Regions from separate parts of the Aeromonas sp. EU05-FHT14A05 genome, predicted to be linked through region 1. Evidence: predicted binding sites of a transcription regulator. Region 1 holds the regulator's gene; each other region holds the start of a gene.
What was found. Region 1 encodes sigma-54, which starts transcription at its own class of promoters, with help from an activator protein. Its sites were predicted from a motif close to TGGCACNGTTTTNGCTT; they were not measured.
Positions count from the first base shown of each region.

Region 2: the regulator sigma-54 is predicted to act here: its motif matches at 8,151-8,167, upstream of flhA (flagellar biosynthesis protein FlhA).
Region 3: the regulator sigma-54 is predicted to act here: its motif matches at 4,438-4,454, upstream of AC3WR3_RS14510 (superinfection exclusion B family protein).

Region 1 is NZ_JBYTDH010000010.1:165,482-175,545, forward strand. Features, by position in the region: gene AC3WR3_RS15230 (DgaE family pyridoxal phosphate-dependent ammonia lyase) at 1-365, shown strand, start outside; partial or broken gene AC3WR3_RS15235 (2-dehydro-3-deoxy-phosphogluconate aldolase) at 365-439, shown strand; gene dagF (2-dehydro-3-deoxy-phosphogluconate aldolase) at 474-1,214, shown strand; gene AC3WR3_RS15245 (BglG family transcription antiterminator) at 1,321-3,225, shown strand; gene npr (PTS phosphocarrier protein NPr) at 3,244-3,516, opposite strand; gene rapZ (RNase adapter RapZ) at 3,537-4,403, opposite strand; gene ptsN (PTS IIA-like nitrogen regulatory protein PtsN) at 4,444-4,890, opposite strand; gene hpf (ribosome hibernation promoting factor) at 4,893-5,180, opposite strand; gene AC3WR3_RS15270 (RNA polymerase factor sigma-54) at 5,201-6,640, opposite strand; gene lptB (LPS export ABC transporter ATP-binding protein) at 6,706-7,431, opposite strand; gene lptA (lipopolysaccharide transport periplasmic protein LptA) at 7,444-7,962, opposite strand; gene lptC (LPS export ABC transporter periplasmic protein LptC) at 7,949-8,509, opposite strand; gene kdsC (3-deoxy-manno-octulosonate-8-phosphatase KdsC) at 8,506-9,060, opposite strand; gene AC3WR3_RS15295 (KpsF/GutQ family sugar-phosphate isomerase) at 9,060-10,055, opposite strand.
Region 2 is NZ_JBYTDH010000012.1:15,062-25,125, reverse strand. Features, by position in the region: gene AC3WR3_RS16210 (chemotaxis protein CheA) at 1-1,686, opposite strand, end outside; gene AC3WR3_RS16205 (protein phosphatase CheZ) at 1,698-2,438, opposite strand; gene cheY (chemotaxis response regulator CheY) at 2,451-2,822, opposite strand; gene AC3WR3_RS16195 (RNA polymerase sigma factor FliA) at 2,946-3,665, opposite strand; gene AC3WR3_RS16190 (MinD/ParA family protein) at 3,658-4,533, opposite strand; gene flhF (flagellar biosynthesis GTPase FlhF) at 4,535-5,995, opposite strand; gene flhA (flagellar biosynthesis protein FlhA) at 6,012-8,114, opposite strand; gene flhB (flagellar biosynthesis protein FlhB) at 8,428-9,558, opposite strand; gene AC3WR3_RS16170 (hypothetical protein) at 9,551-9,886, opposite strand; gene fliR (flagellar biosynthetic protein FliR) at 9,879-10,064, opposite strand, start outside.
Region 3 is NZ_JBYTDH010000010.1:17,886-27,949, forward strand. Features, by position in the region: gene AC3WR3_RS14485 (tRNA(Met) cytidine acetyltransferase TmcA) at 1-1,692, opposite strand, end outside; gene AC3WR3_RS14490 (HlyU family transcriptional regulator) at 1,689-2,003, opposite strand; gene AC3WR3_RS14495 (bacterioferritin-associated ferredoxin) at 2,143-2,349, shown strand; gene bfr (bacterioferritin) at 2,492-2,971, shown strand; gene AC3WR3_RS14505 (methylglyoxal synthase) at 3,287-3,745, shown strand; gene AC3WR3_RS14510 (superinfection exclusion B family protein) at 3,809-4,396, opposite strand; yybP-ykoY riboswitch at 4,600-4,707, shown strand; gene AC3WR3_RS14515 (sodium:calcium antiporter) at 4,796-5,782, shown strand; gene ansB (L-asparaginase 2) at 5,878-6,936, opposite strand; gene AC3WR3_RS14525 (heavy-metal-associated domain-containing protein) at 7,066-7,260, opposite strand; gene AC3WR3_RS14530 (LacI family DNA-binding transcriptional regulator) at 7,323-8,285, opposite strand; gene AC3WR3_RS14535 (carbohydrate porin) at 8,413-9,552, opposite strand; gene AC3WR3_RS14540 (ROK family protein) at 9,779-10,064, opposite strand, start outside.

The DNA.
Region 1 (10,064 bases):
TCCTCGGCCTGACCCACGCCATAGAGCGCTACCTGGAGAAAGAGCAGGAGAGCGGCGCCGCCATGGCTACCAAGATGGCGTCCTTCATCGAGCGCCTCAACCTGCTGCCCGGCGTCACCGCCCGGGTGGTGTGGGACAGCGCCGGGCGCGACATAGCCCGCACCGACATCGCCTTCGACCACGCTCAGATCGGCATGACCACGGTGCAACTGGTGGCCCGTCTGCAGCAGGGTAATCCGGCCATCTACTGCCGCGGCTACAAGGCCAACGAGGGGCACATCGAGATCGACGTGCGCAGCGTCAGCCCGGCCCAGCTCGACCAGATCCATGCCGCCATTGCCAACCTCGTTCAGGAGAATCGCTGATGTCCCTTGTTCCCAACTACTACCGTGATCGCGTCTGTCTCGATGTATTAGCGGGTTCCAAACAGCATGCCGTCGTCCAAAACCATATCTAATTCAGGAGGATCACTGATGTCCCTTGCTCCCAACTACTACCGTGATCGCGTCTGCCTCAACGTACTGGCAGGTTCCAGACAGAATGCCGTCGACATCTATGAGGCGGCCGAGGGGCACGTGCTGGTCGGCGTGCTCTCGAAAAACTATCCGGATGTGCCCTCCGCCGTCGCCGACATGGGGGAGTACGCCAGGCTTATCGACAACGCCCTCTCCATCGGGCTGGGGGCCGGCGATCCCCGCCAGTCCGCCATGGTGGCCGAGCTGGCTCGCCAGCTGCAGCCCCAGCACGTCAACCAGGTGTTCACCGGGGTGGGCCCCAGCCGGGCTCTGCTGGGCCAGCCTGAAACCATCGTCAATGGCCTTGTCTCTCCCACCGGCACGCCGGGGATGGTGAAGATCTCCACCGGCCCCCTGAGTAGCCAGCAGCCGGACGGGATTGTGCCCATCGACACCGCCATCGCCCTGCTCAAGGACATGGGTGGCAGCTCGGTCAAGTTCTTCCCCATGGGAGGCCTGGCCTGCCGCGACGAGTATCAGGCGGTGGCCGAGGCCTGTGCTCGTCACGGCTTCTGGCTGGAGCCCACCGGCGGCATCGATCTCGACAACTTCGAGGAGATAGTGCGCATCGCGCTGGAGGCCGGGGTCGAGAAGGTGATCCCCCACGTCTACAGCTCCATCATCGACAGCGGGAGCGGCCAGACCCGCCCCGAGGATGTGCGTACCCTGCTCGCCACGGTGAAGTCTCTGCTGGCATAACGACACCCGCAGGCACCGGTCCGATCACTGGCCGGTGTCTGGCTTGTTGATGACCCCCTTGTTAACATCGACCCTTTATTTCGCAACAGGAGTCTTGCCTCACCCCATGATCAAGCTGCCCCACCCCAGGCTCCATCAACTGCTGACCCAGCTCCATGCCGAGCCGCTGCCCCAGGAGGAGCTGGCCCGTCGCCTCAATGTCTCCACCCGCACAGTGCGCACCGACGTGGCGACCCTCAACGAATTGATCGCCACCCAGGGCGCCCACCTGATCCACCAGCGCGGCACCGGCTATCAGCTCAAGATTTACAATCAGGGGCTGTTTGATGCGCTGCTGGCAGCACAGGAGCAGGAGAGCAGCCTGCCGCGCACCAGTCGCGAGCGGGTGCTGCATCTGCAGATCCTGCTGCTGACGGCGGAGCAGGGGATCAAGCTCGATGAGCTGGCGGATACCTGGTATCTGAGCCGGGCGGCCCTGCAGGGAGACATGGCACAGGTGAGGGAGCGGCTCGCCCACTTCGGGCTCACCATAGAGAGCAAGCCACGGCTGGGCATGCGCATCCAGGGGAGCGAGACGGCGATCCGTGCCTGCCTGACCCAGCTGCTGTGCCAGGAGCTGCTGAACAACCACCCGCTGCAGAGCCTGCTGCCCACCCTCTGCCCCAGCAAGACCCTGGAAGTGGTGGGCAACCATATTCACGATCAGCTCGGCCGCCATCAGTTGCGCCTCGCCGACGAGAGCCTGCAACAGCTCGCCATCTATTGCGCCGTCGCCCTGCTGCGTCAGGCGGCGGGCCACGAACTGCGCGAGTTTGCCAGCGACGACATCACCCAGACCCTGGCCGCGGTGGCCCGCGACATCTATGGCGAGCTGCCGACCCTGACCCCGCCTGGGGAGGAGGAGATCGCCTGCCTCGCCATCCAGATCCAGGCCCGCCTCACTGCCGATACCCCCCAGCTCAGCCCGGCCATGGCCGCCGAAAGCGAGCAGCTGGTGGAGCATCTGCTGACCTACATCCACCAGCACTACCCCTACGACCTGCGCGCCGACCCGCAGTTGCGGGCCGATCTGCAGACCCACATCAGCGCCATGCTGCTGCGGGTCAAATACCAGATAGGCAGCCACAACCCGCTGGCGGACCACATCAAGCAGTACTATCCCCTCGCCTACGACATCACCCTGGCCGCCATCTCGGAGTGGATAAGGCAGACCCCCTACCGGCTGACCCATCACGAGATCGGCTATCTGGTGATCCATATCGGGGTCGGCCTGGAGCGCCACCATGACATCGGCTACACCCGTCGTCCCCAGGCCATGCTCCTGTGCGATGCGGGCAACGCCACCTTCCGGGTACTGGAGGCGCGCATCCGGCGGGAGTACCCCCAGCTGCAGCTGACCAGCCTGGAATCGGTACGGGATTACGAGGGACTGGCGCACATCGAGCAGGACTTTGTCATCAGCACCGTCAAGGTGAGCGAGAAGAACGCCCCCGTGGTGCAGGTCGCTCCCTTCCCGACCCAATACCAGCTGGAGCAGCTCGGCAAGCTGGTGCTGATCGACCGCACCCGCCCCTACCTGCTGGACAAGTACTTCGATGCCGACCACTTCATGGTGGTCACAGAGCCGCTCAGCCAGGCGCAGCTGTTTGGCCGCATCTGTGACCAGCTGGAGTCCGAGCAGCTGGTAGAGCCGGGCTTCAGGGGGTCGTTGCACGAGCGGGAGCGCATCGTCTCCACCATGCTGGGAGAGGGCATAGCCCTGCCCCACTCCCTCGGCCTGCTGGCCCGCCGCACCCTGGTCTATACCGTGCTGGCCCCTCAGGGTATCGATTGGGGCAATGGCGAGACCGCCACCCTCGTCTTCGTGCTCGCCATCAGCAAGGCGGACTACGAGGAGGCGATGGGGCTCTACGATCTGTTTCTGGCGCTGATGAACGAAAAAGCCAGCAGGAATCTGCTGGCTTGTCGGGACTTTTACGACTTCAAGGCGCTGGCGCGCGCTGGCTCATGACGGCGGAGGAGGCGTCGCTCACTCCTCGTTGAAGCCCGAGGTGAACAGCGCCACCACGGCGGCCAGGGCCTCCACCTCTTCGGGGCCCTCCACCTGCACCTCCACCTGCTTACCCTGGGCAGAGTCCAGCATCAGCAGGCCGATCACGCTGTCCGCATCGGCCTCGATGCCGTCCTCGTTGCGCAGCAGCACATGGGCATCGAACCCCTGCACCAGCTCGAACAGCATCATGGCCGGTCTGGCATGGATTCCCAGCTTGTTTTTGACTTCTACCGAGGCGGAAACTGTCATCTGAACATCCTGTGGGTCTGTCAGGCTTGGGTGGAGCGCTTGTCCAGCGTGCGGTGACGGATCTGCACGTTCTTGCCAAGCAGTCGGAAGGTGCTGGCCAGCCGCTCGGCGATGAACACCGAACGGTGCTGTCCGCCGGTACAACCTATGCCGACGGTCACATAGCTGCGATTGTTGCGCTCCAGGTGGGGCAACCAGGTCACCAGCATGTTCTCTATCTGCTGGATGAACAGCATCACGTCCGCCTGGGCCGAGAGGTAGTTGGCCACGGGCTCATCCTGACCGGTAAACGGCTTGAGCTCCGGGATCCAGTGGGGGTTGGGCAGGAAACGGGCATCGAACACGAAGTCCGCATCCTTGGGGATGCCGTATTTGAAGCCGAACGACTCGAACACCAGCACCAGCTCGTTCTCTTTCTTGCCGAGCACCCGGGTCTTGATGAGCTCGCTGAGGTCATGAATGCTGAGGTTGGTGGTATCGATGCGCAGATCGGCGGTCGAGGAGAGGGGCGCCAGCAGGTGGGTCTCTTCCCGGATCGCCTCATCCAGCGACAGCTGTTTGCGGGACAGGGGGTGCAGCCGGCGGCTCTCGCCATAGCGCTTGAGCAGGGTCCCGTTGTCTGCATCGAAGAAGAAGCTGGAGAACTCCACCCGCCCCTCGTTGCGCACCTGGGTCAGCAGGTTGTCCAGCTTGTCTGGCTGGGTCGGCAGGTTGCGCACGTCTATGCTGACCGCCAGCTTGTCATACTGGCTCTCCACCGAGACGATCAGCTGGGGCAGCAGGTTGACCGGCAGGTTATCCACGCAGTAGTAACCCAGATCCTCCAGCACCCTCAGGGCCACCGTCTTGCCGGAGCCCGAACGACCGCTTACCACTATTAACTGCATCTTGTCCCCTCACGCCAACGTGGCGGTGTCAGACCCGGCATCAGGCCGAGGTCATGATCTGATAGAGTTCTTCGTCGCTGGTCGCCTGGCGCAACTGGCGGCAGACGGCCTTGTCACCCAGCTTGGATGCCATCAGGGAAAGGGTCTTGAGATGCTGCTTGCACTCGCTTTCCGGCACCAGCAATGCAAAGAGCAGGTCAACCGGTTGATTGTCGATAGAATCGAAAGGGATGGGTTCGGAGAAGGTCATCAGCACGGCGGTCGGCGCAAAGGCGTCGTCGATCCGGCCATGGGGAATGGCGATACCGGCACCGATCCCGGTACTGCCCATCTTTTCCCGCGCCAGCAGGCTTTCGAACAGCACCTGGCGGGAGGCGCCGAGGCGCTCTGCAGCCAGCTCACTGATGATCTCGAGGGCGCGTTTCTTGCTGGTACAAGGGACCGCACTCTTGGTGCAGTCCCGACTCAGTATGTGTTCAAGTTGCATAGTTATTTTTGATTTAACTTATCTTTGTGCTTGATGATCTGCCGATCCAGTTTATCCAGCAGGGTATCAATCGCCGCATACATGTCGGCATGCTGCGAATTGGCGAACACCTCTCCCCCGCTGACGTGCAGCTTGGCTTCGGCGATCTGGTTCAGTTTTTCGACGCTCAACACCACATGTACGTTGTTGATATGGTCAAAGTGACGCTCGAGTTTGGCAAATTTGTTATTCACATAATCACGCAGAGCTTCGGTAATCTCGACATGGTGTCCGGTCAGGTTAATTTGCATAACGTCTTCCTTTTGTTTGCCTAAACCAGGCGTTTGCGCTGATTGGATGGCGGGATCAACAAGGATTCACGGTACTTTGCGATCGTGCGTCTCGCCACCATAATACCCTGTTCGGCCAGCAAATCCGCGATCTTGCTATCACTAAGCGGTTTGGCCGGGTTTTCGGCCGTCACCAGCTTCTTGATCAGGGCGCGAATTGCGGTCGATGAGCACTCTCCTCCTCCCTCCGTGTTGACATGACTGGAGAAAAAAAACTTCAGTTCAAAGATGCCACGGGGCGTATGCATGTACTTCTGGGTCGTCACCCGTGAAATCGTCGACTCGTGCATCTCCACCGCCTCGGCGATGTCGTTGAGTACCATGGGCTTCATGGCCTCTTCACCGTATTCGAAAAAGCCCTGCTGCTGCTCGACGATGCAGCTGGCCACCTTGAGCAGGGTGTCGTTGCGACTCTCCAGACTCTTGATGAACCACTTGGCCTCCTGCAAATGGGAGCGGATGAACTGGGTATCCGTGCTGCTGCGGGCATTGCGTGCCATGGCCGCATAGGCCTCGTTGACACGGATGCGCGGCGCCGAATCCGGGTTGAGCTCAACCACCCATTTCGTCCCCTTCTTGACCACGGAGACGTCCGGGATCACGTATTGCGACTCGCTCTGGATGATGCCATTGCCGGGTCTGGGCTCCAGTTGCTGGATGAGATCCAGCACCTCCTTGAGATCGCTCTCCTTGAGCCGGGTCTTGCGCGCCAGGGTGCGATAGTCGCGGTTGCCGAGCAGGTCCATGTGCTCGCGGATCACCTCCCTTGCCTCATTGAGCCAGGGCAGGTCCGGCGAGTACTGACCAAGCTGGATCAGCAGACACTCCTGCACCGAGCGCGCGGCTATGCCGACCGGATCGAAATGCTGCACCCGCTTGAGCACGGCTTCCACTTCATCCAGTTCAACTTCTACCTCTTCACTGCTGACTGCAGCCTGAATATCTTCGAGAGAGGCGGTCAGGTAGCCGGACTCGTCGATGGCATCGATGATGGCGAGGGCGATCGCGGCATCCAGATCGCTGAACGGCGTCAGTCGCATCTGCCACAGCAGATAGTCCTGCAGGTTTTCGGTGGTTTCCCCCTGATAGACGCTGTCTTCCCCGTCATGAATGGGGCCGGCGCTCTGGGCAGTCCCGGCGGAGTAGACCTCATCCCAGGTGGTGTCCACCGGCAGTTCATCCGGCATGCTGTCCTGCGCCATGGCGTCGCTGGAGTCGAGTTGACTGGCGTCCTGGGGCTCTATCGGGCTGGTTTCCTGCGCCTCATTCTCCTCCTGCTCCAGCAAGGGGTTATTATCGAGCGCTTGCTGAATTTCCTGCTGGAGTTCCAGAGTGGAGAGCTGGAGCAGACGAATCGCTTGTTGTAATTGTGGCGTCATGGTCAGGGACTGACCGAGACGCAACTGTAATGTCGGCTTCATCTACGTCGGGATATCCTTATGTTCAGCGAGGCAGTCACCTAACAAAAATGAGGGGTGCCCCCTTACTATAGACTGAATTGATCGCCCAAATAGACGCGCTTGACCTGCTCATCGGCGAGGATATCGGCCGGTGCGCCCTCGGCAATCATCTTGCCGTGGCTGACGATGTAGGCCTTCTCGCACACATCCAGCGTCTCTCTGACGTTGTGGTCCGTGATCAGCACGCCCAGCCCTCTTTCCTTCAGATGCTGGATGATCTTCTTGATGTCTATGACCGAAATAGGATCAACACCTGCAAAGGGTTCATCCAACAGGATGAATCGCGGCTCTGCCGCCAGCGCCCGGGCAATCTCGACCCGGCGTCGCTCCCCGCCAGACAGGCTCTGACCCAGGCTGTCGCGAATATGGGTGATGTTGAACTCTTCCAGCAACTGCTCGACCTTATCCTCACGCTCCTCACGGCTCAACCCCTTGCGGGTCTGCATGACCCCCATCAGGTTGTCGAACACCGACAGGCGCCGGAAGATGGAGGCCTCCTGGGGCAGATAGCCGATGCCATTGCGGGCGCGGATATGCATGGGCTGCAGGCTGATGTCCTGCTCGTCGATGGTGATGAGACCCGCATCCCGCTGCACCAGGCCCACGATCATGTAGAAGGAGGTGGTCTTGCCAGCACCATTCGGGCCAAGCAGCCCCACTATCTGGCCGGTGCCCACTTCCAGGCTCACGTCGCTGACCACCATGCGGCGCTTGTAGCTCTTCTGCAAACCCGTTGCTTTTAACACTGCCATGGCTTCTGTTTCCTACTTCTTCTGATCGGCGGGTTTGTCGAAGTTTTCTACCTGATCCGGCAGGAACACCGTCTTGACGCGCTGGGTGGGTCCCTTGCTCTCGGCGATCATCTTCTGTTTGACGATGTCGTAGCGGATGAGGTCGCCGGTGACCTGGCTGTCTTCCTGCTTGAGCTGACCGTTGCCCGTGATGGTGACCAGACGGTTCTTCAGCTCGTAGCGAATGCTGTTGCCGTGGGCATTGACCGGCTTGCCGTTGTCCAGGATCTGGAAGAAGGTGGCAGGATTGCCATAGGCGGTCATCACCTCGGCGCCCTTGTCGCCGGAGCGGATCACCACCACCTTGTCGGCCTTAATCTTGATGGTGCCCTGGGTGATGATCACGTCTTCGCTGAAGGTGATGCGGTTGTCCTGCATCTCGGCCACTTGCTTGACCGCATCCACATAGACCTTCTCGGCAAAGTCGGACTCTTTGGCGCTCACTGTACTGCACAGCAGCAGGGCCGCGAGGGCCAGATTAACGTTTTTCATTGAAATAAGTGGCATGGCCTTTATCCAGTAATTCGAAATATTTACGATCCAGATGGCCCTTCAGGCCAACGCCCTCGGTCTGGAATTCCTGACCCACTATGCTGATGTGCTGGTTGCTTCTCACGTCCTGGGTCACCAGATCCAGCTCCAGATAGGGGGTATCCAGCGTGGAGATGAAAGACGCCGGCAGCAGGCCGTCCAGATGGACCTTGTCACGCAGGATCACGTTGTCATCTGTGTTGAGCACCCCGGTTTCGGCCGTGACCTTCCACTCGGCCTCCCCCTGCTCATCGAACATGTAGACCACCGGCTTGTCGAAGGTGGCCTGCTCGAGGATCTGGTAATACTCCGCATATTCGGACTCCAACCGCTCGGTCCGCTTGCCCTGCTCGTTGAAGCGGGTTGTGACCAGGTTCTTGGCGGTGAAATCCGGTTGATAGTTCTCTACCTTGGCAGCCGGTTCGGGCGCCAGCTCGATCTCGCCGAGTTGCCAGGCGGCCAGCGCCGCCAGAAACAGCAGGCCGAACAGAAACGTCTGCTTGTTCATACCGAAGCCTCGGGTTGGTAGTCGCCCAGGCCCTGCGCCTGCAGGATGAGATCGCACACCTCGCGCACCGCGCCCACTCCGCCCCCGAGGCGGGTCACCAGATCGGCACGAGCCAGCACCAGCGGATGGGCATCCGCCACCGCTATGCCGAGGCCGCAGGCCTGCATCACCGGCAGATCTATGGTGTCGTCCCCCATGTAGGCGGCTTGCGGCGCCTCCAGACCAAGCTTGGCCAGCAGCGCCTCGAAGTGGGGCAGCTTCTGATCCGCCCCCTGCACCAGGTGCTGCACCCCCAGACCCCTCATCCGATCGCTGACGATACGGGAGTTGCGCCCTGTGATGATGGCGATCTCGATGCCGGCGTTGAGCAGGGCACGCATGCCAGCACCGTCACGGGTGCAGAAGGTTTTCAGCTCTTCACCCTGGTTGCCCATATAGATGAAGCCATTGGAGAGCACCCCATCCACGTCACACACCAGCAGGCGGATCTGCGCCGCCTTCTCGTACTGGCTGCGCGTCACCGGACCATAGAGGGTCGGTACGTCTTGCATCAAATCACCCCGGCTCTCAGCAGGTCGTGCATGTTGAAGGCGCCAAGTGGTCGCCGTTCTTCATCCACCACCAGCAATCCGTTAATCTTTCTGGTTTCCATCAGTTTGACGGCCTCGGCCGCCATCATCTCAGGCCCTACGGTAACACAGTTGGCCGTCATTACGCGGCTGATCGGGGTGTGGTGAATGTCCACCTGCAGATCCAGGATCCGGCGCAGGTCACCGTCGGTGAACAGACCGGCCAGCAGCCCCTGCCCATCCACCACAGCCGTCATGCCGAGGCCCTTGCGGCTCACTTCCAGCAGCGCCTGGCTGATGGTGGCATCTATCCCCACCCGGGGCAACAGCTCGCCACTGTGCATCAGATCGCCGACCCGCAGCAGCAGCCGCTTGCCCAGTGATCCGCCCGGGTGCGAGAGCGCGAAGTCATCGGCGGTGAAACCGCGAGCTTCCAGCAGGGCCACGGCCAGGGCGTCCCCCATCACCAGGGTCGCCGTGGTGCTTGAGGTTGGGGCCAGACCCAGCGGGCAGGCCTCTTTCTCCACCTTGATGCACAGGTGCACGTTGGCCTCTTTCGCCATGGTGGAGGCCGGGTTGCCTGTCATGCAGATGAGCGGAATGCCGCGGCGCTTGAGCACCGGCAGCAAGGCCAGGATCTCGTCACTCTCGCCTGAGTTGGAGATGGCGATGATGAGGTCCCCGGCGGAGATCATCCCCAGATCCCCGTGGCTGGCTTCGCCAGGGTGGAGGAAGAAGGCGGGCGTCCCGGTGCTGGCCAGGGTCGCGGCAATCTTGTTGCCGACATGACCCGACTTGCCCATGCCGGTGACCACTATCTTGCCGGCGCAGCGCAGCACCATCTCGCAGGCGCGCTCGAAGGTCTCGTCGAGGTACTGGTAGAGTCCATCGATGGCTTGTTTTTCTATGTCCAGCACCGCACGGGCACTGCGACGGAAATCGAACAATTCAGACACTTTTTCAGGCTTTACAGACATAAAGGCACA
Region 2 (10,064 bases), on a different contig from region 1:
CTTGCCCCAGGTCGAATCTATGTGCACCGAGCCATTGAGGCTGACGATGCTGGTCTTCACCACATCCATGCCGACGCCACGGCCCGAGATGTCAGAGATTTCGGACTTGGTGGAGAAACCGGGGGCGAAGATCAGGTTGTAGGCGTCGTTGTCGCTCATGCGCGCCGCGCTGTCGGCATCGAGCACGCCACGGCTGACGGCGATGGCTTTGAGCTTCTCCGGATCCATGCCGGCGCCGTCATCCTCGATGCAGAGCAGGATATGGTCACCCTGCTGGGAGGCGCTCAGGGTGATGGTACCCTGACGGGGCTTGCCCGCCTTCTCCCGCACGTCCGGCATCTCGACCCCGTGGTCGCAGGAGTTGCGCACCAGGTGAACCAGGGGATCGGCCAGGGCCTCCACCAGGTTCTTGTCGAGATCCGTCTCTTCACCCACCATCACCAGCTCGATCTCTTTCTTGAGGGTGCGGGCGAGATCGCGCACAACGCGGGGGAAGCGACCGAAGACTTTCTTGATAGGTTGCATGCGGGTCTTCATGACCGCGCCCTGCAGATCGGCGGTCACCACATCCAGGTTGGCCACCGCCTTGGACATCTCTTCGTCGTTGCTGGCGATGCCGAGGCTCACCAGGCGGTTTCGCACCAGCACCAGCTCGCCCACCATGTTCATGATGACGTCCAGGGTCTTGGTATCCACCCGCACCGTAGTGTCGTTTTGCACCGCACTGCTCTCGGCGGGGGCCGCCTGCTTGGCAGGGGCGGGTGCCGGGGCCGGTTTGGCCGGTGCAGAAGCGGGTTTGGCGGGGGTGGCGCTGGCCGTGACCGGCGCCTTGGGGGCCACGGGCGCGGCGGGAGCCTTGGGCTCGGGAGCCGGTGCAGCCGCCATGCTGTGCTGGGGCGCCTGGCCACGGCCATGCAATTCATCCAGCAGGCGTTCGAACTCGTCGTCGTCGATGAGCTCGTCCACCTCTTTTTGTACCGATTGCAGCGGGGAGAGATCCGGGGCGCCGCCGTGCTGGCCCTGGCCATGCAGCTGATCGAGCAGGGCCTCGAACTCGTCGTCCGTGATGTCGCCCGAACCGCTCAACACGGGGGCGGCAGACACCGTCGGCGCCTTGCCGGCACCGTGCAGTTCATCCAGCAGACGCTCGAATTCGTCGGCGGAGATCTCGTCGATGGAGCCGCCACCGTTGACGGCCACAGGGGCGCTCTCGGCGACGATGACGGGTTCAGGTTCGGGCTCGGGTTCTGGCTGCTGCGGGGCGGCAACACTGGCGGTACGCAGCTGCTCCTGCCCTTCGGGTTTGCACAGCTCGTGCAGATCGTGCAGCAGATCCGCAGAGGCCGGGCTGGTCGGCTCCCGGTTCTGCACCTGGGCAAACATGACGTTGATGGCATCAAGAGCCTGCAAGATGACATCCATCAGCTCGGCACTGAGGGTTCGCTTGCCGTTGCGCAGCATATCGAACAGGTTCTCGGCACCGTGGCAGACGTCCACCAGCTCGGTCAGGGAGAGGAAACCCGCTCCCCCCTTGACGGTATGGAAGCCGCGGAAGATGGCATTCAACAGATTCTTGTCATCGGGCCGCTTTTCCAAGTCGACCAGTTGTTCAGACAACTGTTCCAATATTTCTGATGCTTCGACCAAAAAGTCTTGCAGTATGTCTTCATCAACTTCGAAGGCCATGCGTCACTCCATTAGAATCCCAGGCTAGACAGCAGATCGTCCACATCATCTTGACCATTGACCACATCGGACCTTGTCTGCGGGTTCATGATGGGGCCCTCTGCCTCGATGCCGCTCGCCGGCAGGCTGCGCGCCGAATTCTCGATGACGGCCTCACCAAACATGGTCAGCATCTCTATCAACTTTGTTTCAACTTCCTGCACCAGCTTGATCACCTTGCGGATCATCTGACCGGTCAAGTCCTGGAAATCCTGAGCCATCAGGATTTCAGTCAGCAGTTGTCGTAACTTATCGGCATCCGTCTCCGAAGCCTTAATAAAATCATTCAGTTGATGGCAGAGTGCCTTGAACTGGCCCAGTTCAAGATCCCGGCTCATCAGGGCATTCCAATTGGGCATCACCAGCTGAATGTTGTCATTGAGCCGATCGGCGATGGGAAGGCTGGCCTCGACCGCATCCATGGTGCGATTGGCCGCCTTGTCCGTCATGTCGATGACATAGCTGAGCCGCTCCCGGGCATCCGGGATCTCATGGGTGGCCAGGTCGGGGATCCTGGGATCCAGGCGAAAATCTTGCAGTGAGTTGTGCAACTGGCGGGTCAGCTGCCCCACCTTGTCAAACAGGGCCGCCGCATTGGGGGCGCACACATCGGCGAGGATGGTATCGGCCTGTTCAAACTCTTCTCGCTCCAGGTGGGCAACCAGCATCCTTGCCTGTTCAAGCGAGATCATGGCACTCGTTTTGGCCTTCATCCCTGCCGCTCCTTAGCCGATTCGTTCAAAGATTTTGTCGAGCTTCTCTTTGAGGGTGGCGGCAGTGAACGGCTTGACGATATAGCCATTGACCCCGGCCTGGGCGGCTTCGATGATCTGCTCGCGCTTGGCTTCCGCAGTCACCATCAGTACCGGCAGGTGCTTGAGCTTGTCATCGAGACGGATCGCCTTGAGCAGGTCTATGCCCTGCATGCCGGGCATGTTCCAGTCGGTGACCACGAACTGATAATCGCCGTTTTTCAACATCGGCAGGGCCGTGTTGCCATCGTCTGCTTCATGGGTATTGTTATATCCCAGGTCACGCAGCAAGTTCTTGATAATCCGGCGCATCGTTGAAAAATCGTCGACGATGAGGATTTTCATGTTCTTGTCCAAAATTCCCTCCTAAATAGCCGCCAAAACGGCTCACTTACATGATGCAGATCGCAGGTTTTATGGTGCGGATTATGCCTTAGAGTTGCGTTCCAGTGTAGCCAGTACAACCACTTATAAATTCCAATCTCTCAAACGGGCCCGCAGCCTGTGCATGGCCTGGCTGTGGATCTGGCTCACCCGAGACTCGCTCACGCTCAGGACTTCCCCGATTTCACGCAAGTTCAGCTCTTCGTCGTAATACAGCGACAGCACCAGGGCTTCCCGTTCGGGCAGGCGGGCGATGTGTTCGGCCAGGGCGCCCTGAAAGCGCTCGGCCGCCAGATCGTCGAAGCCGCCGTGACCGCTGGCGTCATCGGGATGCCCTATCACATCCTCGCTGACCCCGAGATCCTCGATGCCGATGATCTTGCCGCAGGAGACATCCTGCAGCATGGCATGGTATTCGCCAAGGGAGACCCCCATGCTGGCGGCCACCTCGGTGTCTCTGGCATCCCGGCCATGGGCCTGCTCCACGTTCTCGATCGCCTCTGCGATGGCACGGCTGTTGCGGTGCACCGAGCGGGGCACCCAGTCCCCGCGGCGGATCTCGTCGAGCATGGCGCCGCGGATGCGGATGCCGGCATAGGTTTCAAAGCTGGCGCCCTTGCTGCCGTCAAAGTTGCGGGAGGCTTCGAGCAGCCCAATCATACCTGCCTGGATCAGGTCATCCAGCAAGACACTGCTTGGCAGGCGAGCCAATAAATGCTGGGCAATCCGCTTGACCAGCGGAGCATGACGCTCGACCAGCACGTAGGAATCCTGATGACGCAAGTATGCTTGGGCTTTATTCACGGGAGTCTTCCTGTGCTATGACCGGCTTTTGCAATAAGTTTTCCAGGAAAAATTCGAGGTGTCCCCCCGGCTGGTTCGGGATGGGCCAGCTCGCCGCCTTGTTCGCCAGGGCACGGAATGCCAGGGAGGCGGGGGACTTGGGAAACGCCTCGACGATCAGCTTCTGCTTACGCACCGCGGCCCGCAGGTTGGTGTCGTAAGGCACGCAGGCCACCAGCTCCAGAGAGGTGTCCAGGAAGCGGTCGGTCACCCGGGTCAGCTTGGCGAAGAGCTCCTGCCCCTCGCGCAGGGAGCGAACCATGTTGGCCACCACCTTGAAGCGGAACACCCCGTGATCCTTGGAGAGGATCTTGATGAGCGCATAGGCATCGGTGATGGAGGTGGGCTCGTCGCACACCACCACCATGATGTCCTGAGCCGCGCGGGTGAAGCTCAGCACCATGTCGGAGATCCCTGCCGCCGTGTCCACCAGCAGCACGTCCACCTGGGTCTTCATCTCGCTGAAGGCGCGGATGAGCTCGGCATGTTGCACCGGCGACAGCTCGACCATGGACTGGGTGCCCGAGGTGGCCGGCACTATCATCATGCCGTAGGGCCCCTCGACGATGATGTCGTCTATGGTGCACTCCCCCGCCAGCACATGGGAGAGGTTGCGGTGCACCCGCAGCCCCAGCATGACGTCGACGTTGGCCAGACCCAGGTCGGCATCCAGCACCAACACCCGCTTGCCCTGGGCGGCCATGGCTCCCGCCACGTTCAGGGTCACGTTGGTCTTGCCGACGCCCCCCTTGCCTCCGGACACGGCGATCACTTTTACTCGATTGTTTTGACGCATTTTGCGCAGACCACTCGCCTGATCCATATACATGTTACTCATAAAACTCCGAATCTTCGGCCTCGCCAAAGCCTGAACCCCAGAAGTAAGGGTCTTCTGTTTCCCGCTCCAGCGAGCCCATGGCCGCGCCGACCAGCAGCGCCGCATTGGCAACTTGAATATCTTCCGGCACCCGCTGTCCATCTGTGATGTAGCTGATGGGCAGGGCGTTCTGAATGCATACGTTGATCACCTCACCCAGATTCAGGCTCTCGTCGAGCTTGGTCAGGATGCAGCCGGAGAGCGGAATGCGCCGGAAGTGATCCACCGCCTCCTGCATCACCCGGCGCTGGGAGGTGGCTGACATGACCAGGTAGCTGCGAATGCGCACCTTGGCATTCTTGACCAGGGTGTCGAGCTGCTCGGTCAGGCGGATATCCCGCTGCCCTACCCCGGCGGTGTCGATGAGCACCAGCCGACGGTGACGGAACTGATAGAGCGCATTGGCCAGCTCCTCGGCATCACGTACCTGACGCACCGGGCAACCCATGATGCGACCATAGGTCTGCAACTGTTCGTGGGCCCCGATCCTGTAGTTGTCCGTGGTGATGAGGGCCACCTGCTCGGCGCCATACTTCATGGCAAAGCGAGCCGCCAGCTTGGCGATGGTGGTGGTCTTGCCCACCCCGGTAGGGCCGAGCAGCGCCACGGCACCGCCCTGGCGCAAGATGTCGTCTTCGCTGATCTTGAGCTGGGCCGTCAGCACCTCGGCCAGCTGGGCCATGGCCTGATGGATGGGCATGTCTTCCGGGATAAGCCCGGCCAGCTGATCGGCGAAGGCATCATCGAACCCCATCTTCTTGAGTTCCTTGATGAGCAGCGCCCGCATCGGCTCGCGGCGCTCCACCTCCTGCCACATCAGACCGGAGATCTGGTGCTCCAGCAGCTTGCGGATGCTGGCCATCTCCTTGCGCATCCCCTCCATCTCCTGATCCCGCGGGGCGGACTGGGCAGCACGGGGGCCGGGGGCAGGACGCGCCTTCGGCTTGGCAGGCTCGGGGGCCGCACCCCACTGGCCCTGTTCGGCCAGCGTCCTGGGTGCGCCGTTGGCGGACGCCAGTCCCGCGGACTGATTGCCGCCAGCGGCCCCATTCCCGGACCATGGTGCCGGAGCTGGGGTGCCGTTGCCCGCCGGATTGGCAGGGTTGAGCTTCTGCTGGCGCGCCAGCAGGGCCGCCAGGGTATCGGCATAGTATTCGTTCTGCTCCTTGGGGGGAGCCGAGCGCGTCATCTGCTTGCCCGCAGACGAGATATTGACGCTCTCATCGTTCAACTGACGGCGAACCGGCGCATCTTTAGGTCCAGGCACCTGGGACTGATAATCGACGGCCGCGACTATCTCCACCCCACCGGTGACCTTTTTGTTGGACATGATGACGGCATCCGGCCCGAGAGTCTCCTTGACCTCGGCCAGCGCCGTGCGCATGTCTTTGGCAAAAAACCGCTTAATCTTCACCCGTCATCTCCGCTAACTAGCCCTGTCCCACCGCACTGACGATGCGGATCTGCTTGTCATCAGGCACTTCCTGATAAGACAGGACGCGTAATCCAGGAATGGCATTCTTGACAAATTTCGCCAGGGTATTGCGCAATATCCCCGATGTCAGAAGCACGGCCGGCTGGCCTTCCAGTTCTTGTCGTTGAGTGGCTTCCACCAGGGAGCGCTGCATCCGCTCCGCCAGTCCCGGCTCTATACCGGCGCCATCTCCCCCACCTGCTTGCAGGGATTGATGCAATATGCGTTCCAGTTCTGGTGAAAGGGTGATCACCGGCAGCTCGGGCTCGGGGCCGGCAATCTCCTGCACGATCAGCCTGCGCAGGGCGATACGACAGGCGGCGGTCAGCACTTCCGGGTCCGGGCTGCGTGGCGCATATTCCACGAGGGTCTGCAGGATAGTGCGCATATCGCGAATTGGCACGCCTTCATTGAGGAGATTTTGCAATACCTTGACCAGGTTGCCCATGCTGATCACCTCGGGAACCAGCCCTTCCACCAGCTTGCTCTGATGCTTCCCTATCATGTCCAGCAGTTGCTGCACCTCGTCGTGACCCAGTAGCAGGGCGGCATGGTTGGAGAGGATCTGACTGAGGTGAGTTGCCACCACGGTGGCCGCATCCACCACTGTGTAGCCAAGGGTCTGGGCCTGGGAGACCTGATCCTTGGCGACCCAGACAGCTTCTAGTCCAAACGCGGGATCCTGGGTCGCTATGCCCTGGATCTGGCCGAACACCTGACCCGGGTTGATGGCCATCTCCTTGTCGTGATAGACGGTGGCCTCGCCGGTGCTCACCCCCATCAGGGTGATGCGGTACTGGTTCGGGGCGAGATCCAGGTTGTCGCGGATATGCACCGCAGGCACCAGGAAGCCGAACTCCTGGGAGAGCTTCTTGCGCACCCCCTTGATCCGGTTGAGCAGCTCGCCCCCCTGGTTCTTGTCCACCAGCGGGATGAGCTGATAGCCCACCTCCAGGCCTATGATGTCCACCGGCATGACGTCGTCCCAGCTCAGGTCCTTCTGCTCCACCGGGGCATCCCCCTGGGCCGGCAAGAGTTCACCGCTCGCCGCCCTCGCCTTGTTCAGTTTCTCCCGGCGCAGCAGCCACCAGGCGCCCGCTGCCGCCACGGCCCCCAGACTCAGGAAGGCCAGGTGCGGCATGCCGGGCACGCTGCCCATCATCAGCAATATGCCGGCGGAGATCACCAGCGCCTTGGGGTTCTCGAACAGTTGGCCGAGCACGGCCGTGCCCATGTCCTGATCGGTATTCTGGCGGGTGACTATGATGGCGGCGGCGATGGAGAGCAGCAGGGACGGGATCTGCGCCACCAGGCCGTCACCTATGGCGAGCAGGGTGTAGATCTCGGCTGCTTCACCGAAGCTGAGCTGGTGCTGCATCATGCCGATGATGAAGCCACCGATGATGTTGATGAAGAGGATCATGATGCCGGCGACGGCATCCCCCTTCACGAATTTGGAGGCACCGTCCATGGAGCCGTAGAAGTCCGCTTCCTGGGTCACGTCCTGACGGCGCTTCTTCGCCTCTTCCTGGTTGATGAGACCGGCGTTCAGGTCCGCATCGATGGCCATCTGCTTGCCGGGCATGGCATCCAGGGTAAAGCGGGCGCTCACCTCGGAGATCCGGCCCGCACCCTTGGTGACCACCACGAAGTTGATGATCACCAGGATCATGAAGACGATGATGCCCACCGCATAGTTGCCGCCGATCACCACGTTGCCGAAGGCCTCGATCACATGGCCCGCCGCCGCACTGCCGTTGTGGCCTTCCAGCAGCACCACCCGGGTGGAGGCGACGTTGAGCGCGAGCCGCAGCAGGGTCGCTATCAGCAGGACTGTGGGGAAGGCGGCAAACTCCAGCGGCCGACGGGTATAGACGGCCACCAGCAGCACCACTATGGAGAGGGCGATGTTGAAGGAGAAGAGGATATCCAGCATCAGGGGCGGTATGGGGAGCACCACCATGCCGAGGGAGGCGAGCACCAGCAACGGGGTCCCTATCCCCTTGCTGAGCAACCATCTGTACTCTTTGAAACGGCTCACTCCAGCCTTTAATCCCATCGCTCTTCTCGATTTACCACTGCCGATGGCGAATTAAAGCAAATATCAAGCCAATTACCCAACAAGTTGATTTATATGAATTTTATTTTGATGCTGTCAGAAGTCCGTCGGAGGACACGTTCGGGTAGCTTGATGGGCAGCGAGGTGTTGCCCGCAAATCCCGCTGGAATGGGCAGCGCCATGGTGATCAGTGTGGGGAATAGCGAGCCGATCCATGGCAAACGGGGCGGGAGCGAGGCTAGATGCAATATTCCGGTGGCACAGTGGACTGATCCCTGGGGATGGAGACAACCAGCGCCTCCCAAAATAGAGATTACTTGCGATATTCCGGCGGAATGGGGAGATCCCTGGCGACCGGGGTCGGACGGCGGCCACGACCACGGCGGAACTTCTTGAGCTGATAGACGTAGGCCAGCACCTGGGCCACGGCGGCAAACAGCCCCTCGGGGATCTCCTGGCCAATCTCGGTGGCATGGTAGATGGCCCGGGTCAGGGGCGGCGAGGACATCACGGGGATGTCGTATTCCCGCGCTATCTCCCTTATCTTCATCGCTACCTCGTCCACCCCCTTGGCCAGCACCTTGGGCGCGGCCCCCGGCTTGCCCGCGTCGTACTTCAGGGCAACCGAGTAGTGGGTCGGGTTGGTGATGATGACGTCCGCCTTGGGCACATCCCCCATCATGCGGCGCATCGCCATCTGCATCTGCAACTGGCGTATCCGCCCCTTGACCTCGGGCTTGCCCTCGCTGTCCTTGAACTCGTCCTTGATCTCCTGCTTGGTCATCTTGAGCTGGCGATTGTGGTTCCAGGTCTGGAAGGGCACGTCTATGGCGACGATGGGGATCAGGGCGCAGCAGAGGATGATCAGCATCCACAGCAGCAGATCCAGGGCGTCTATGATGCCGCCGGGGAAACCCTCGAGGGAGAGATTGAGCAGGTGATTGAACTGGCTCGACAGCATCCACCAGGCGAACAGGCTGATGAACACCACCTTGGCGATGGACTTGACGAGCTCCACCAAGGACTGCACCCCAAACATCCTCTTCAAACCACTCAAGGGGCTCAACTTGCTCCACTTGGGCAGCATGGCCTCGGAGGAGAAGTTCATCCCCCCCAGCAGGGTGTTGCCCACGAAGGCGGCTATGGTCACCAGCAGGAACAGCAGGCCGAGGGGTTGCAGCAGCTCCCACAGCAGGGTGGGCAGCATGACCCCCATGGCGTTGGGATCGAAGGCCTGATCCCGGTCCAGGGTAAAGCCCATGGTGAGCACCTTGACCATGGCACCCGCCAGGCTCTCCTTGATCATCAGCAAGCCGAACACGGTCGCCAGCAGGACGCTGGCGGTTCCCAGCTCCTTGGAGCGTGCAATCTGCCCTTTTTCCCGGGCCTGTTGCAGTCGTTTGCCCGTGGGTTGTTCTGTGCGTTCCTGATCGGTATCAGCCACGCTGACCCCCGACTGACTGGCCGCTGTCGATCAGCCAGCCGATAGCATGGCCTGGTTGTTCGGTGCCATTGACCCGATCGGTATCAATGAGATGCAGTCTCCCGACCGACTGGCCGTTGTCGATCAGCCAGCCGATAGCATGGCCTGGTTGTTCGGTGCCATTGACCCGATCGGTATCAATGAGATGCAGTCCCCCGACTGACTGGCCGCTGTCGATCAGCCAGCCGATAGCATGGCCTGGTTGTTCGGTGCCGTTGACCCGCTCGGTATCAATGAGATGCAGTCTCCCGACTGGCTGGCAACTGTCGAGCAGACCGGTATCAACCATTCTGCCCCCCCAGGCACTGGACCTTGATAAGCTCGCAGCTGGTCTCCTGCACCCGCTCCCAGAGGGAATCGAAGTGCCCCATGAAACCCCCTATGGTGAGCCAGAGGATAAACAGGCCCGACATCATGCTGACCGCAAAGCCGATGCTGAAGATGTTGAGCTGGGGGGCCGCCCGGGT
Region 3 (10,064 bases), 150 kb from region 1:
GAAGCGCCGTCGCCATTGAGCCAGTTCCGGATCGAGCTCCACTTTCAGCGGTTTGAGCAACAAGGCCGCATGGCTGCCGCTGGCTGCATCCCGCTGCAGGCCGATGCGCAATACCGTCAAGCCCCCCTTAAGCCAGAATGGCAGCAGATCGGGACTCGCAGAAAAGGCTGACCCCAGATAGTCGTATCCCTGCGCGCGGTAGTGTGTTTCCAGCTGCGCCCGCAGCAAAGAACCCAGTCCCAGGCGATGCAGGGCAGGATGAATGGCGATGCGCATCACCCTGGCATAGGTGCGCTCCCCAGCCGTGATGAAGCCGGCGTGTGCCAGCAGCGACTGGGGCAGCAGATGACCACGGGGGCGTCTTCGCCCAGCCCAGATGTCATGAGCCAGCACAGGCGCTATGTTCCCTTCCCGGGCCACCAGGGCAACACCGAGCAGCTCCCTCTCCTGCTCCAGCAGGTGGATGTCGAGGTCCGGGCTCTCCAGCAAATACCGCAGATCGCTGGGGCTGGTCTGATAATGGGCCAGGACGAGCAGGCCGAACACCCGATTGAGCAGCGCCTCATCCCCGGCCAGCGCCTCCTGCGCCAGCCGTCGCCAGCTCGGTGTCTTCGGAGGTTGGGGGGCCACTGTGTCGGCATTGAGGCCGAGCAGCCGGAAGATCAGCGGCTCCAGCGAATCATGCCGGCTCCAGCGGATGGGTTCCGCCAGATGCAGCTCCTGCCAATCCGGGGTCTGCCTATCGAGCACCCGCTTGAAACGCAGATGAAAGCCACGCCCCGTCCCCTCATAGCCGTGCTCGGTGGTGGCGAACACTATGCGGCTGTGATGAGCCAGGATGGCCTCCAGCAGCGGGGTCGGAATGGCGGCGGCCTCATCCACCAGCAGCAGATCCGCTTGCACATCCCCTTGAGCGACTCGGTCTGGCGACACATAGGTCAGGCCCGCCAACCGCTCAGGCGTGTCTGCCAGCGCCGCCGAGGCATGGGCAAAGAGCGTGGCGACGGTCGCCTGGGCGGGTGCCGTCACCACTATCTGCAGGCCGGGATCCTGACGCAGCAGATCGGCGCTGGCCAGACCCAGCAGCGCACTCTTGCCGCGGCCACGATCCGCGCTCAGCACCAGCGGACGACGGCGATGACCATGCAACACCTTGTGAATGGCCGGCAGCGCACGGGCTTGATCGGTACTGAGTGGCCGGCTTGCGTCAAGAGGACGCCAGGGCTCGATGCCGGCGGGAGGACTCAAGGAGAGGGCAGGATCCCCTGTCAGCAGCCGCACCAGGCGGGCGATAAAACCATGGCCCGCCAGCTTGGCATCCTCAGGCTGGGCGACCAGTCGCAACCTGTCCGGATCCGGGTAGGCTGGCCACGCCTCTCTGGGAGGCGTCAGCAACAGCAGCAGACCCCCGGCGCGCAGCGTGCCCGCCAGGGCGCCGAAGGCATCGGGATGAAAGCCGCTGAAGGCGTTGAACACCAGGGTATCGCACTCCTGACCGAGCCGTTGTAGCGCCTTGGCGGCAGGCAGTGGCTTATGGCGTTCGGGGCCATCCCCCAGCCAGAAGACAGCCTCCCCCAGCAAGGGTTCGGCGCGGGTGATGCAATCGGCTTCGAGCCCTTCCAGCCAGATCAGGCGACGCTCACCGGCGTGAGCGAGAGCCTGGCGCAACAGATCCACCTCGGCAGGGATCATGAGGATGAACTGTCGTCCGGCTTCACCCGCGGCTCAAACATGCGCTCCCCCATCTGATCGATGAAGGTATGGGCTTTTTGCACCATGAAGCGCTCGGCGTCGGCTGGGTTGGCGAACAGATCGGAGCGGATGAAGCGATGAGTCTGTAATTGCCCGTCGATCTCTCTGGTGATGCGACCGGCCAGCCTGTACTGCCCCCCTTCCGCCATGGGTTCGGGATAGATGAGATAGCCGGCGTATTCGGTGGGCGTGACATCGACTATCTGGGCAGCTTGCCCCTTGAACAGGGCACTGAATAGTTTCTTGAGCATCTTGGTCTCCTCTCTGATGGTTGCATTCTCCTCAAGGGGGGAATCACTGGCAAGCAGGGGATCTTATTACCATTCGTTCTTTGCATTACGAACCATTCTCATTTAGATTTCATCTCATTCCAGCATGAGGTCCACTAATATGTACGTGTGTTTGTGCCGCGGCATCACAGATAACCAGATCCGCAAGGCGGTACAGGCAGGCAAGACCGAGTTCAGACAGCTGAAACAGTCGCTGGAAGTCGGTGCCCAATGTGGCAAGTGCGTGCGCATGGCGATGGAGATCATCGCCACCGAGATCGACAAGCTGGAGTCGGAGCAGGCGCCCCTTTATTACGAAGTGGCCTGAAGCGCCTCTTTCCGACCCCTTCACTTCATCGAGCGGATGCTCTCCCTTGCAGGGGAGCCGATTCGCCATCTTCTTATGGTCATTTTTCTCGACTACGCTCTAGTGATCGGTGCCCTAGGCTCGAACACGAGGAGTAATGTCGATGAAAGGAGATCCCAAAATCATTGCCCACCTCAACAAGGTGCTGGCCAATGAGCTGGTTGCCATCAACCAATATTTCCTGCATGCCCGCATCTACGATGACTGGGGCCTCAAGGGGCTCGGACACAAGGAATATCATGAGTCCATCGATGAGATGAAGCATGCCGACGAGCTGGTCAAACGAGTGCTGTTTCTGGAAGGACTGCCCAACTTGCAGGATCTGGGCAAGCTGCGCATCGGTGAGACAGTCGAAGAGATGTTGCGCTGCGATCTGTCACTGGAAATGGATGCCATCCCCGACCTGAAAGTGGCCATCACCTATGCCGAATCCGTCCATGATTACGTCAGCCGTGACCTGCTCCAGGAGATCCTGGAAGACGAGGAGGAGCACGTCGACTGGCTGGAAACCCAGCTGGACCTCATCGCTCGCATCGGCCTGGAAAATTATCAGCAATCCCAGCTTCATACCGCATCATCCTGAGTGCGGATGTCATCAAGATCTGCCCCCAACCCGCCAAGGCGGGTTTTTTCTGGGTCGCCAGCTTCAAGCCCAGGCATGAATCTGAAACATACGGGCATTACTGTCTGCCAGGCAGGAGCCAACCGGATGGTTTCCCCAAGTCAGCCCCCCCCCTTCACGGCACGGGGCGCACCGCCGGGCTCGGCACACGAGGCTCTGCCCCAAGCCGGATTGAACCATTGCAGTGATCACAGTTACGATGCAGGGCAGAGCAGCACACGCCGCTTTCGATTAGGATACGGCCCTATTCCCATCACTTTGCTACGGATGATTTCCATGGAACTGATTGCACGTGAGATGGCGCCCCACAAGCGGGTAGCCCTGGTGGCTCACGACAACATGAAGACCCCATTGCTGAACTGGGTGCTGCGCCGCAAGGAGGAGCTCAAGCTCCACCACCTCTATGCGACCGGCACCACCGGCACCCTGCTCGGCAAGAAGGCGCAGCTTCCCATCACCTGCCTCTTCTCCGGCCCCATGGGGGGCGATCAGCAGCTCGGCGCCCTCATCGCCGAAGGGAAGATCGACGTGATGATCTTCTTCTGGGATCCCCTCAATCCCGCGGCGCACGATCCGGATGTCAAGGCACTGCTGCGCCTCGCGGCGGTCTGGAACATCCCGGTCGCCACCAACGAAGCGACGGCGGACTTCATCATGGACAGCCCGCACATGCAGCAGGCATTCAGCGTCCAGGTGCCCGACTACGCCGGTTATCTCAAGGCAAGAACCGAGTAGCCCCAACCAGATAGCAAAGAGCCGGACAGTGTCCGGCTCTTTCGTTTGAAGGATGGTGGCGGCTCAGCGCTGGAAGCTCTTCTGGGCGAACTTGGGTCTGGCATTCATGATCTGCTCCACCTGCTCGTCGCTCATCTTGCCGCGCGACAGCCCCAGCACCTTGTAGGTCAGCAGCGGCCGTGCCGGCAGCGCAATCATCAGGGCGCGGATCTGGTTTTCGTCCTCTTTCTCTCGCACCGGCTTGCCATAGGCATAGGTCAGCACCCCAGCATCCATCAGGTTTTTGACGGCAGGCTCGGTGATCGGCAGGTTTATGACGCTTTTCCGTTGCAGCACGAACTCCCGCAGCACCGCCTTCTCGTTGAAGTCGAGGAAACCTATCATCTGGGCCAGTTGATCCTGTTGACGACGGGATTGCCACTCGTCACAGGCCCACTCCCAGGCGATCAGGAAACCCTGGCTGCAGAAGTAGGAGATGGCGATCAGCATGCCAACCCCCAGCCAGGCGGCGTGAGCCGTGGCCCACTGACTGACGGCGCCTTTCATCAGCCCGGCCGGGAACAGCAATATGATGCTGCAGCAGAGTAGCAGCCAGACCATCAGCCAGTTGAGGCGATTCAGCTGATAAAAATGTTGGATCCACCGTTTCATCGTTCACCCTTCCCAAGTCAATGTGGACAGTAGTCAACTCATAGCAATCCCTGTGCCAAGGCGAGGATCCTGTGGGCGGGATGCGGATCCTGGCGAGCAGACTGATGGGAATGGTCGCTGGCCAGGTTACATCCCCTTACAAGTTGCCGGGGGGATGAGCCGCCATTTTCCTTGTGGGGTGACCCGTCTCTTGGTAAAAACCCCGCACTGTCATTGGGGAGTAGCAACCCGCCCGTGATCCGGGCCGGGCTCATGTCAACATTCTTGGATCTGCCGATCCATGGCATGGGCGGCGATAGCATCTATCGCTCTGCAAGACCTTTGGCCTCGATACGCAAGCCAGCCGGGCGAGCCGTATCGGGTCCATCGGTTGTTCTGCTCGCCTGGCGGTTGCCTATTATGTTGATCACCCTGCTGTTATTTCTGCTCTCTGCCGTCACCATCTACCTGGCCTGCGAATATTTCGTCAACGGTATCGAATGGACCGGCCATCACTTCAAGTTCTCCCAGAGTGCCACCGGCTCCCTGCTGGCGGCCCTCGGCACTGCCTTGCCCGAATGCATAGTCACCCTGAGCGCGCTGCTGATGGGGAATGCCCCCGCCCAGCAACAGATAGGGATAGGCGCCGCCCTCGGTGGCCCCCTGGTGCTCTCCACCATAGGCTATGCCGCCGTCGGCCTGACCATGCTGCTGTGTATGAGCCGCGAGCACAGGGTCATCAATGACGAGGTGCAGCGCGAGATAGGTCGGGATCAGGCCTGGTTTGTCGGCATCTTCCTGGTGGCGGTGGCCCTCGGCATGGTGGCCTTCACCGGCAAGACCTGGCTGGCCCCGCTGTTCGTGCTGGCGTACCTCCTCTATGTGCGGCGCGAGCTGAAACAGGCCGACAGCCACGAGACCCCGTTGCCAGAGCCCCTCAAGCTGGATCCCAAGGCCGGCATCCCGGCCCTTCACAAGGTGTTGCTGCAGACCCTGGTGGCATTGGTGGTGGTCGCGCTGGCGGCGCAGCTGTTCGTCCATCAGCTGGAGAGCATGGGTGAGCTGTTCGGCCTATCTCCCGTGCTGGCGGCCCTGCTGCTGAGCCCGGTAGCGACAGAGATGCCCGAGCTGATGAACGTGCTGATCTGGGTGCGGCAGGGCAAGTACCGGCTGGCGCTGGCCAACATCTCCGGCGCCATGATGATCCAGGGCACCATTCCCAAGGCATTCTGCCTGCTGTTCACCCCCTGGTTGCTCGACAGCGCCATGCTGGTCTCCTCCCTGGTGACCCTGCTGGCAGTGGCACTGCTGTGGTGGGGTTTCAGTCGCGGGCGAATGACGGCGGGCAGGCTGGCCTGCGTGGGGCTGGTGTATCTGGGGTTCTGCGGCTGGCTGATGGTGAGCTGAAGGCACCTGGCATCTGAACATGGCGCCATAAGCAAGGGCAGGATCGGATCCTGCCCTTTCTTCATGGATTTAGGTTCGCGGATTGAACCCCGGACTCAGAACTGCTGGAACCAGCGCTGGATCTGGGCCGGATCCTTGCTCTGGGTCAGGGAGAGCATCAGCAGGATGCGCGCCTTCTGGGGGTTCAGGGTGCCGGCGGCCACGAAGCCGTACTTGGCGTCGTCGATCTCGGCATCCAGGGTGGTGGCGCCGGTCGGCACGCGGGCGGAGCGCACCACCCGGATGCCATCCTTGCTCGCCTTGGCCAGGGTGTCGAACAGTGTGTGGTAGAGGTTGCCGTTACCCACCCCGGCGCTGACGATGCCGTCAAACTTGGCATCCACCATGGCCTTGGCCGGCAGATCGGTGGCGTTGGCATAGTTGTAGACGATGCCCACTTGCGGCAGCTTGTCGAGCTTGCTCACGTCAAACGGCGTCTTGCTGGTGTGCAGGCGGGCCGGGCTGCGCTGGTAGTCGATCTTGCCGTTGTGGATGTAACCCAGCGGGCCGAAGTTCGGGGCGGCAAAGGTCTGCACCCCTGTGGTGTTGGTCTTGGTGACGTCGCGGGCATCCAGCACGGTATCGTTCATGGCGACCATGACGCCACGGCCCTTGGAGCTGGGGTCGGAGGCGGTAACCACGGCGTTGTAGAGGTTGAGCGGGCCATCGGCACTCATGGCGGTGGAGGGGCGCATGGCGCCGACCAGCACCACCGGCTTGTCGCTCTTGACGGTGAGGTTGAGGAAGTAGGCGGTCTCTTCCATGGTGTCGGTGCCGTGGGTGATGACGATGCCATCCACGTCATCCTTGGCCAGCAGCTCGTTCACCCGCTTGGCCAGCTTGAGCCACACCTCGTCGTTCATGTCCTGGGAGCCGATCTTGACTACCTGCTCCCCCTTCACCTCGGCCACGTTCTTCATCTCGGGTACGGCGGCGATCAGGGTCTCGATGGCCACCTTGCCCGCTTCATAGTTGGATTGGGTGGCGGACTGCCCCGCCCCGGCTATGGTGCCACCGGTCGCCAGGATATGAACCTGCGGCAGGGCCATGGCCAGGGGGGAGAGGGTCATGCCGAGGACGACGGCGATCAGGGTCTTGCGGATAGGGTGAGTCATGCTGCAATCCTTTTGGGTTAGTTGACAGCAGCATTTTCATCCAATCTGGCTCGTTTTTAAGTGATCAATCTCAACAATAAAAACAAGTAAGCAGAATATTGGTCTGATTTTTACCCATATAGGGATAAATCACTCCGCACTAAATCCCCTGGCTTCGATCAGCGCGATCAACTCGGCTCTGCTCAGCTCGCTCTCGATGATGGCCTTGCTGCTGGCAAAATCCACCTGGGCCTGGCTGACGGCACTCTGGGCCAGCAGGGCTTTTTGCAGGCTGGCGGCGCAGCCACCGCAGGACATGCCGGAAATGGTGAGTTCTATGGTCATGGGATATCTCCTCTGTTGATGTGCCGTCAGCCTAAAGCTGACGCCCGCAGCAAGGTCAAGCCCTAGCGGGCCACCACGGATTCACGCACCACCAGGCGTCCCTGGAATTTCTGCTGCTCTTCGGCCGGTCGCAGACTCTGCGCCAGCTGTACTTGCAACACCCGCACGCTCTCCTGGGCCAGCCGCTCACTCGGGTATTCGATGCAGGTCAGCGGTGGGGTCAACTGGCTAGCGAGGGCGGAGCCTTCCAGGCTGATGACGGAGACATCCTGAGGAATATGGAGGTTGAACTCGCGCAGCAGCCGCATGGCGTCGGCAGCCTGGGCATCTTGCTGCACCACCAGCGCGGTGAAGGGCAGGTAGCGATTGAGCAAGCCGAGCAGCGCCTGCTGGTTGTCGGTACCGTCGATCACCAACTGGCTGTTATAGGGGAGGGATTGCTGCTGCAGTGCCTGCTGGTAGCCCTGAATGGCGCTCTTTCCCGCAGGCGAGACCTTGTCATCCAGCATCAGCACCAGCTGGCGATGGCCCTTGCCGAGCAGGAAACGACAGGCACTCTCCGTGGCAAAGGTCAGGTCATAGCTGAGATTGAGGTTGCCGGTATCGCTCACCCCATCCAGCTGAATGAGCCGTGGGTCCGGGTTCAGAGGCTGTTTGGTACCGAGGACCAAGACGCCATCACAACGTCCTCCCAGCAACTCATCGACCGCTTGCTGCTGCTGTTGCGTCTCGTCGGCAAAGCGCACCAGCATGCTCTTGCCCGTCTTGACCAGCGCGCCTTCCAGCAGCGGCAGCATGCTGGCCAGACGATTGCCAAGCTGGGAGGGGAGTATGATGCCCACACAATCCGTCGCCTGGGTCGCCAGGGAGCGAGCCGTGGCATTGGGTCGGAAATTCAGCTGCTCGGCGGCTTGCAACACGGCCAACCGGCTCTCTTCACGCACACCGCGCGAGCCGCTCAGGACGCGGGAAACGGTGGCTTTAGACACATTCGCGAGGCGCGACACATCGGTAATATTGGCCATGGCTTCATCAACGGTAACCGGTTAACAGGCCTCCATCCTAGCACAGGCCAGCGACCTCCGGTAAGGGCCGGCACTCTGGTCAATGGAAAAGGGGGGCCCTTGCCCCCCTCTGCCAATCTGGCTTCCATCAGAAGTAATATTTGAAACGCACCCGGCCACCGTAGCGATCGATGTTGTCCACCTCGCTGCTGTCGACATTCAGCTGGGACCAGTAGGCTCCCAGATAGATATCGAAGTTGTTCAGATCCAGCACGCTCGGGATCTTGTAGGAGGCGTATACGGTGTTGATGGTGTGCTTGCCCACCATATTGCCGAAATCGGCGCTGGTGTTGTTCAGATTGGCGCTGCTGATGTCGTTGATGGCGTAGATGTAACCCAGGCCGGCATTGTGCCAGAGCAGGTTGGCGCCCAGGGTGGTATCGGTTTCAGCCTCGGCATCCATACGGGCCAGGTTGGCATTGATGATCAGGGCATCCTGGGTCCAGCTGGTGGTGAGGCCATAACCCATGCGATCAGACACTGAGACGTCGTCGCTGGTGACGATGGCGTCGCTGATCACGTTGCCCTCGGCCCCCAGGGCGACCTTGAGGTTCTCCCCCTTCCAGGCGATGACGGGACGCACGATGATGGAGTCCTTGGCCTTGGTCAGCGCATAGCCGTGGTATTGCTGGCCTGCAAACAGATTGGTGCGGTCCCCGATCAGGGTGGAGAGCTCCAGATACCAGTTGCCCGTCTCCTTGTTGAGCAGCAGCTGACCCCCCTTGCCTGCCCGGCCACGACCCTCCTTCAGCATGTAGACATAGCCATTGCCATCGGAGTAGAGGTCGTTGGCGCTGTCACCCGAGTGCTCGACAAAGATGTCCTGCCCCAGCGGGAACATGTCGTAGGCCTCGAAGCGGCCGACCTTCATCCCCCAGTTGCTGCGCTGGCCGAACCCCAGGTACGCATCATCGGCACCGGCACCGCCGTTGGTGCCTATGGTGGGCTGGATCTGGATCTGGCCATAGCGGCCATCTTCCAGCTCCCGTACCCCGAGGAAGTTCAGCAGCAGGCGACCATCCTCGTCCCAGCGATCGGTGCGAGTCTCGCTGGTTTGACCCAGCACGTTGCCACGGGTGGTGTTGGACGCGTTCAGGTTGATCTCCGCATCGCCCCCCAGGCTCAGGCGCCCGAAGTCCGTGTTGGTCTCCACCACGGCGCTGGCCATGAAAGGGGTGCTCAGGGCCAGGATGGCAAGGAGCTGGGCGGACAGGTTTGTCAGTTTCATTATTATCATTCCTTGAGTTTTATGTTTTTGATATACAAGCATTTATTTATCTGCCTCCCCGAAGGGAGGACAAATTCAGGCATGCCTTTCCCCCATCGCGACGCAATGTAAGGCAAAGGGCATGGATCAAATCGGGTGGGGGACTAGGGCCCGAGGCAGTGTCTCAGCCCCTGGCAGGCATCGCCCGCCGGGGGAGGCGAGTCGGCGCTCTCTCCTCGGCCACGGCTCATATGGCCCATGTGGTGGCTCCTTCGACACAGCTCGGCAGCCAGGCGGCGCCGCGTACCCCGCTGCTGTCCCCGTAGCGGGCAGGCACTATGGGGGTGAGGCACCACTCCGAGAAGAGGTAGGGAACCACTGCCGCGGGCAGATCACGATAGAGGGAGGCGATGTTGGAGAGGCCGCCCCCCAGTACGATGACATCCGGATCCAACACATTGATCAGGCTGGCGACGCTGCGGCCCAGGGCCTGGATGAAATGGTCATAGTGGACCTGGGCCTCCACATCCCCC